2 regions of the Paenibacillus sp. URB8-2 genome follow, and region 1 is predicted to be linked to the other one. Evidence: predicted binding sites of a transcription regulator. Region 1 holds the regulator's gene; the other holds the start of a gene.

Region 1 (4,216 bases):
GGCGGTGTTTAAAGGAAGAGGACACTATTTGTGTCTGCGTAAATTTGAACATAAAATAAATAAAAGAGATTTCGTCTCCCCGAGAGAGGACACGCTGACTGCCGCGCAAATGATCGTGTGGCTCACTCAGACTGAATCGGGCGACGACGAAGAGCTGAATATGAGCAGCCGGGGCGGCGACTTTTGGGAAACGGTGGCGAGCGATACCGACTCCTGCCTGGGGCGGGCTTGTCCGTGGTTCCGTAAATGCTACTATCATCGCGCCAAGCATGAGGCGGGGAATGCCGACGTGGTAATTACCAACCATTCCAAATTGTTTGCCGATGTAAAAGCGGGCCATCAGCTCCTTCCTTCTTATGACTACCTTGTGATCGACGAGGCGCATCAGCTGGAGGAAGTGGCAGGAAAGCACCTGGGCATGCATATGAAGCACTTCACCGTGTCTCATACGCTGAATCGTCTGTACAAAGACAGCCGGAACGGTCAGCTCCCAGCGCTGCGTCAGATTCTTCAAAGCTCGGGCAGCGAGCAGGCTTCCGAGTGGAGCGGCGTTATCGACAGGCTGTATCCCGATCTCCTTACCGTAAAAGAGTCGTGGGATTTGCTGAGCGAGAAGCTGTTCACTCTGATGCCGGAACGCGCCGACTCGGGGGCGGGAGAAGCGGGGCAGCTTGTGCACCGCCTTCTTCCCTCCAAGAAGCCGAAAGGCTGGGAAGAGCTTGCTTTGCTTGAGAATACACTGAATCTTTCATTAAGCGATATTATCCGCAAGGGCGACAAAATGCTGTCCGAGATGCGCGATCAGGAAGGTCAGTCTTCGGCTGACAGCCTTGTAACCGATGTTGGCGGGCTATTCAAAGATTTGGGCGATATCCGCGAGCAGGTGCGTTTTTTTATGGGCATGAACGATGAAAATGTTGTATATTGGCTGGAGGCAAATGGAAATTACCGCAGCAAATCGCTGCAGCTCTATGCCGTGCCCGTCGATGTCAGCACCCACCTGAAGGAACTTTTTTTCGATAAGAAAAAAAGCATCGTTCTGACGTCTGCAACCTTGTCCGTCGATAAATCGTTCCAGTTTATGATCGACAATCTGGGTCTGAATGAGGCTCATGAGGAAGGACGGCTGTCTACTGTACAGCTTCCTTCTCCGTTCCGATACCGGGATCAGGCGCTTCTGGTCATTCCGCGGGATTTCCCCAGCGTGAAGGGTACGGTGGGCGACGCCCGGTTCGTTGATATGCTGGTTCATTCCCTGGCCGAGGCCGCGGTAACGACGAGGGGACGCATGCTGGTTCTGTTCACATCGTACAAGATGCTGCGCCAGGTCTACGACCCGCTCAAGGAGGCGCTGGCCTCCGAGGAGATCGCCGTGCTGGGCCAGGGCGTCGAAGGAGGCAGCCGGAGCAAGCTGCTCCGCCGCTTCCAGGAAAATTCCGCTTCCGTTCTGCTGGGAACGAGCAGCTTCTGGGAAGGGGTGGATATTCCCGGCGACGCGCTAACTTGCCTGGCGATCGTCAGATTGCCTTTTCAGCCGCCGAACCACCCGCTTGCGGAAGCCAAAGCCGAACTACTGCAGGCGCAGAAGAAGAATCCGTTCATGAAGCTGTCCGTGCCTCAGGCCGTCATCCGTTTCAAACAGGGATTCGGCCGCCTTGTGCGGACCGCGCAGGATCGCGGAATTGTTATCGTATATGATACCAGAGTAATCGAATCTTATTACGGGAAATACTTCCTGTACTCCTTGCCGGGACCCAAAATGGAGCATATGACAACAGAGCAAATGGTTCCGCGAATCGCCGAATGGCTGCAGCATGACGGAGCATCTTAGAAACGGATCGGCCATAGTACAACATAGGCCGATCACCCGGTTTTAGCCTTGCCGCTTTTAGAAACGGATTGGCCATAGTACAACATAGGCCAATCTCCGGTTTCAGCCTTACCGCTTTTAGAAACAGATTGGCCATTGTACAACATAGGCCGATCACCGGTTTTAGCCTTACCGCTTTTAGAAACAGATTGGCCATTGTCCAACATAGGCCGATCACCCGATTTTAGCCTTGCCGCTTTTAGAAACGGATTGGCCATTGTACAACATAGGCCGATCTGTCCGGTTTTAATCTTTTGGCGGGTCCTATAACTAAATCCCGCCATTCGTAAAGCGTGTCCCGAACGGGACGATAAGCGATCCTTCACCCGTCTGATCAAGGTTCCGCCCAACTTCCGCCAACGCCAATTGCCATTAGCGGGTGTCCAGAGGGCGGCAGCCCTTGGGGCCCTCCCTTGGAAGGGAGGGTTTGGGAGGGATCGATAATCTTTTAGGAGGAGAACACATGAAATCGGACAAAATATCGGAGGCCGTTGTCCGCAGATTGCCTGTGTATCTGCGGTTTTTGAACGATCTGCACAGACGCGAAATCGCTACTGTTTCTTCTCAAGAGCTTGGACAGCGGCTCGATTTAAATCCTGCGCAAATACGAAAGGATTTGGCCTATTTCGGAGACTTCGGCAGAAAAGGAATCGGCTATGACGTTCCGTACCTGATCGAGAAAATCCGCCATATCCTGAAGCTGGATCAGCCGATCAACGTTGCTTTGGTCGGAGCCGGCAACCTGGGCCATGCTCTATCCAATTACAATGCATATTTGAAAGATACGATGAAAATAACGGCCGTCTTCGATTCATATCAGCCGAAAGTCGGAACCAAAATCAATACACTGACCGTCCAGCCCATGGACGAGCTTGCAAATACCGTCCGTGAGCAGGGCATTCGCATCGGCATCATTACCGTGCCTGATCAGGAAGCGCAAAATGTCGCGGATATTCTCATTGAATCCGGCATTGAAGCAATTCTGAACTTTGCGCCGGTAATCCTGAAGACGCCATCCGAGGTTCGCGTGCACGCTGCCGACTTTACGACAGACCTGCAAAGCTTGGCGTATTATCTTCACGAAGGAAAGGAAGAGGAAGTTGATGGGCAATAAATGGATGATCCGCGGCGGCAAATTCGCTGTGCCCGGCGCTGATAAGCCTGTTATCGACGGGTATATGGTTATCGATAACGATCTGATCACATACATAGGGGAAGAACCGCCTGCGCTTGAAGAAGACGTTCCTTCCTTTGACGGAAGCCGTCTTCTGTTCTTGCCCGGATTGGTCAATACGCATGGGCACGCAGCGATGTCTCTGCTGCGCGGCTACGGAGACGATCTTGCTCTTCAGGTATGGCTCCAGGAGAAAATGTGGCCGATGGAGGGGAAATTCACTGGCGACGACGTTTACTGGGGAACCGCCCTGTCGGTACTGGAAATGCTTAAGGGAGGAACAACGACGTTTCTCGATATGTACGATCACATGGGCCGGGTCGCGGAAGTGGCTGAAGCTTCCGGAATACGCTCCGTCCTGATGCGGGGCGTAATCGGACTGTGCCCGCCGGAAGTGCAGGACCAGAAGCTTGCGGAAGCGATTGCTTTTGCAAAAGAGTGGCACGGTAAAGCGAACGGAAGAATCACGGCCATGATATCGCCGCATTCTCCGTATACCTGCCCTCCGGATTATTTCGAGAAATTCGTTCAGGCTGCCCATGACCTGGACTTGCCTATTCATACCCATATGTCTGAAACGCGGCGGGAAGTGGAGCAGAACGAAGCGGATTACGGACTGCGGCCCGTAGCCCATCTCGAGAAGCTTGGCATGTTCACCCGCCCGTCGCTTGTGGCGCACGGCGTCCATCTGAACGACGAGGAAATTGAAATTCTTGCCCGTAAGTCTGTCGGCGTTTCCCACAATCCGGGCAGTAACCTGAAGCTGGCCAGCGGGGTTGCTCGCGTACCCGAGCTGTTGAAGGCGGGCGTTACGGTATCGCTCGGAACGGACGGTCCGGCAAGCAATAATAACCTGGACATGTTTGAAGAAATGCGCCTGGCCGCGCTGATCCATAAAGGAGTGTCCGGCGATCCGACGGCGGTTCCAGCCGGCGAAGCGCTGCGTATGGGAACGGAGTATGGCGCGAAGTCCGTATTCCTTAATCAAGTGGGCCGCCTCGCGCCGGGAATGAAGGCCGATTTCATCGCCATCGATATTGACCAGCCGCATCTGCTGCCGCATACGGATCTTATATCACATGCCGTATACTCGGCCAGCGCCAAGGACGTCGAGCATGTATGGGTGGACGGCAAGCAAGTTGTCAAAAACGGGAAGTCCCTGACGCTTGACG
Region 2 (4,216 bases), 2.5 Mb from region 1:
TATCAATCACCGCGTATCATGCCAGAAATTCACCGGCTTAAGATCGGATGTGATGATTTCGTATTGATAGCCTTTCATTTGGAGATAATCCAAAATACGGGGCAGCACCTTGAGCGTCGTCTTCTGATCGTGCATCAGAATGACGGGCGCGACGCCGCACTTGTCCAGCTTGCTGACCTGACTGACCACATTGTTATAGATCGAATCGCCGGCGCTCCCATATTTCCAGTCCAGGGAATCGACGTTCCAGTCCCAGAGACGATAGCCGCTGCCCAGCACTTTATCTCTGAAGGCTTTCGTAAAATACGGCTTACTGCCGTAAGGCGTGCGAATCAGCTTGGTGGACTGACCGGAGACCGCCCCCAGATCTGCATTGTCCTGGTTCATTTCTTTAAGCGCGGCAGGCGGCGAAGCGTAAAACTTGCTCTTCATATGGGTTATGCCATGCAGGCCGAGGCCCTGCTCCGATTTAACCATGCGCTTCACCTGACCCGGATAACGCCCGATGTTCGGTCCCAGCATGAAAAAGGTCGCCTTTGCGCCGTGCTTCTCCAAAATATCGAGCAGCTGCCCGGTCGTCGCCGACGGTCCGTCGTCGAAGGTCAAATAAACGATCTTTCCCTGCGTTCCCGGCTTGGTAGAATTCGGGGCTGGCACGGAAGAATCCGGCACGGCCGGGGACGGGCTTGGAGCAGGCTGGGCCGGCTCTTCCGGCGCAAGCTCGTTTTTAAACTTCGCGGCAAACGCATCGTCATCGAGCGACTGCGTACCGTCCGTAATCCGCAGCAAATGCTGATCGGGCTTATAAGATACAGAATAGCCGAACAGCGGAACGATTTTCAGGGGCACCATCAGCTTACCGCCGCTTGTAAAGGTGCCCAGGCTTATTTCCGTCCCGTCTTCCATGATCCCCTTGCCCTCTTTCAAGATTTTGAGACTTCCGGCGCCGCCGGCAAGACTCAAATCCTCCGGTGTGCCCGAAAGGCTCAGCTTCAGCTTCTCCGCAAGCTCGCGCACCGGCACATAAAAGGTATACTCCACGGACACGGCGCGGATATCCGTAACGCTGTCATTGACTCCAAGCTTTATTTCGCCGCTTCCTGCGGCAAGCGCTCCCGGCCCCGTTCCCAATGCGATGATAAATATAATAGCGCATAACAACAGTTTTTTGATCGGCAAGGCGGCAAGTCTCCTATCCTATGTAGTTCAGTTCTCTCTAAACCTTAACATAAATAGAATCAAACGAATTTGAGAGAATGTAACCATCAGGCAAAAAACTTGTTACCACCGGCACTAAAAGCTGTGCGCAAGAGCAAATTATTTGTGACAAACTTAGCAACAATCTTTAATTCATGAACAATTTTCGAACAATTAAAATCCAGCGCAAAACAGCGTAACGACAGTGATCTATATCATATTATCTCGATTTTTGTAACAGTTTTTACACAGAAAATTAAACAAATCGCCATTTTATAGGATTTATATGGAATATAAACTATATTGTGCATTTTGCATTCCCCTTAAGGAATTTCTAATATAGATAGAGGTTAATGTTTTCCGGTTAATGAAAACCAGTATTTAAGGAAAGGAGTTCACCATGAACAAAAAAGGGCCTTTATACGCATTGTTTTTCAGCCTTTTCCTGCTGCTGCCCGGATGCAGTTCGCTCACCGTTCTGAATCCGAAGGGGCCTGCGGCAAAAACGCTGTCCGACACGATCATCCTGTCCATTCTGACGATGCTCGGCGTCTTGGCCGTGGTCTACATTCTCTACATTATCATGCTGGTGAAGTACCGCGCAAAAAAAAGCAACGAAGGGTATATTCCTCCGCATGAAGAAGGAAATAAATGGCTGGAAGTCACTTGGATCACGATTCCGATCATCATCGTCGCCTTCCTTTCGGTCGTAACCGTGAAGACGACGAATGCGGTGGAGAATGTTCCCGCAGATTACAAGGATCAGAAACCGATGGTCATTTACGCTTCGTCCTCCAATTGGAAATGGCATTTCAGCTATCCGGAGGAAGGCATTGAAACGGTAAACTATGTGAACTTCCCCGTTAATCGCCCGGTAGAGTTCAGATTGTATTCCTTCGGACCGATTACAAGCTTCTGGATTCCGCAGCTCGCCGGACAAAAATACGCGATGAGCGATATGACGACCTATCTGAATCTTGTCGCGGAATCCCAAGGCGATTTTCTCGGAAGAAACACGAACTTCAGCGGCAAAGGCTATGCCCAAATGGAGTTCACAGCGAGATCAATGAGCGCCGAAGACTATGACAATTGGATAAAAGACGTCAAGGAAACCGCTCCGCAGCTGACCGAAGACAAATTCAAATCGCTGCTGGCAACGGCCCATGTCGGGCAAGAAACGTTCTCGTCCACGCATCTGGCCTTCAGCCCTCCTCCGGGAGAGCACAGCGAGCATATGGATATGGACCACAGCAATATGGAAATGGACAACGGCAACATGGAGCACCAGGATAACAAGGACGTTCATCCTTCTCCCGCTCCGGAGAAACAGACGGAATTCAACAGCAAGCCGGATTCTGAACTCAACTCTCCTCTGCCCAGCTCGCCGGCGGATGAACACACGCACCAGAGCAACTAATTCCAGACTTACTTGAACAACTGAAAGGAGTCCTCCCAATGAATTTTGATATAGAAAAATTCAAGGTTCACGGCGAACCCCTGATCTACGGAGCGATGATCAGCATCGCTCTCGCCTCGATCGGGATTGTAGTCGGGTTAACCGTTTTTAAAAAATGGGGCTGGCTGTGGCGGGAATGGCTGACGACCGTTGATCACAAGCGGATTGGCGTTATGTACATTCTGGCCGCGCTGCTCATGCTGTTCCGCGGAGGCATCGACGCTTTGATGATGCGTCTGCAGACCGCCGCCCCGGAAATGAAATTTCTGGACGCGCAGCATTACAATGAGGTCTTTACGACCCATGGACTGATTATGATTCTGTTCATGGCTATGCCGTTTATTATCGGCCTTATGAACGTCGTCGTCCCGCTGCAGATTGGCGCCCGGGACGTCGCCTTCCCGCGCCTGAACGCGGTCAGCTTCTGGCTCTTCTTCTTCGGAGCCATGCTGCTTAATATCTCGTTTGTCATCGGCGGGTCTCCCGACGCCGGCTGGTCCGCGTATTTCCCGCTGGCGAGTCTGGAATTCAGCCCGACCGTGGGCAACAACTACTATTCGCTGGCGCTGCAGATTTCCGGTATCGGCACACTGATGACAGGCGTCAACTTTATCGTGACGATTCTGAAGATGCGCGCTCCGGGTATGAAGCTGATGCGCATGCCAATGTTCACCTGGTCCGTGCTGATTACGAACGTAATCATCGTCTTCGCGTTTCCGGTGCTGACCGTGGCGCTGGCGCTGATGATGTTCGACCGTCTGTTCGGCTCCCAGTTCTTTACGATGGCGAACGGCGGCATGGATATGCTCTGGGCCAACCTGTTCTGGGTATGGGGACATCCGGAAGTATATATCGTTATTTTGCCGGCCTTCGGTATTTACAGTGAAATCATCGCGACCTTTTCCAGGAAAAATCTGTACGGATACACTTCGATGGTCGCCAGTATGCTGATCATCTCCTTACTGTCCTTCGTTGTATGGGCGCATCACTTCTATACGATGGGTCAAGGCGTCATGGTCAACAGCTTCTTCTCGATTTCGACGATGGCCATTGCCGTGCCGACAGGCGTCAAAATCTTTAACTGGCTGTTCACCCTCCGAAAAGGGCGGATCAGCTTCACAACGCCGATGCTGTATTCTCTGGCTTTCATTCCGATCTTCACTATCGGCGGCGTTACCGGCGTTATGCTGGCCATGGCCAGCGCCGACTATCAGTACCATAACACCATGTTCCTTGTGGCGCATTTTCACTATGTTCTGATTCCGGGCGCCGTATTCGCCGTTATCGCGGGCTTCCACTACTGGTTCCCCAAAGTATTCGGCTTCCGCCTAAACGAACGTCTGGGCAAGCATGCTTTCTGGTGGATTATCATTTCCTTTAATGTGGCGTTCTTCCCGCTGTTCATTCTCGGACTCATGGGCATGACGCGCCGGATGTACACCTATTCCGCCGAAACGGGCTTCGGCCCGCTTAACATGATCTCATTCGCCGGCGCGCTCGGCCTCGCTATCGGCTTCGTCATTCTCGTTTATAACATTTACTGGAGCACACGCTATATGCCGC

The links. Region 1 encodes Rex, which represses fermentation and respiration genes when NADH is low (regulators of the CRP and FNR family bind a similar motif). Its sites were predicted from a motif close to TTGTGAAATATTTCACAA; they were not measured.
Region 2: qoxA (cytochrome aa3 quinol oxidase subunit II) is a predicted target of Rex. The motif match lies at 1,322-1,339, and genes of this name have one in related genera.

Annotation. Positions count from the first base shown of each region.
Region 1 covers NZ_AP023239.1:3,614,247-3,618,462, reverse strand. The annotation lists gene dinG (ATP-dependent DNA helicase DinG) at 1-1,831, shown strand, start outside; gene PUR_RS16620 (redox-sensing transcriptional repressor Rex) at 2,334-2,984, shown strand; gene PUR_RS16615 (amidohydrolase) at 2,971-4,216, shown strand, end outside.
Region 2 covers NZ_AP023239.1:1,093,211-1,097,426, reverse strand. The annotation lists gene PUR_RS05110 (polysaccharide deacetylase family protein) at 7-1,179, opposite strand; gene qoxA (cytochrome aa3 quinol oxidase subunit II) at 1,598-2,614, shown strand; gene qoxB (cytochrome aa3 quinol oxidase subunit I) at 2,653-4,216, shown strand, end outside.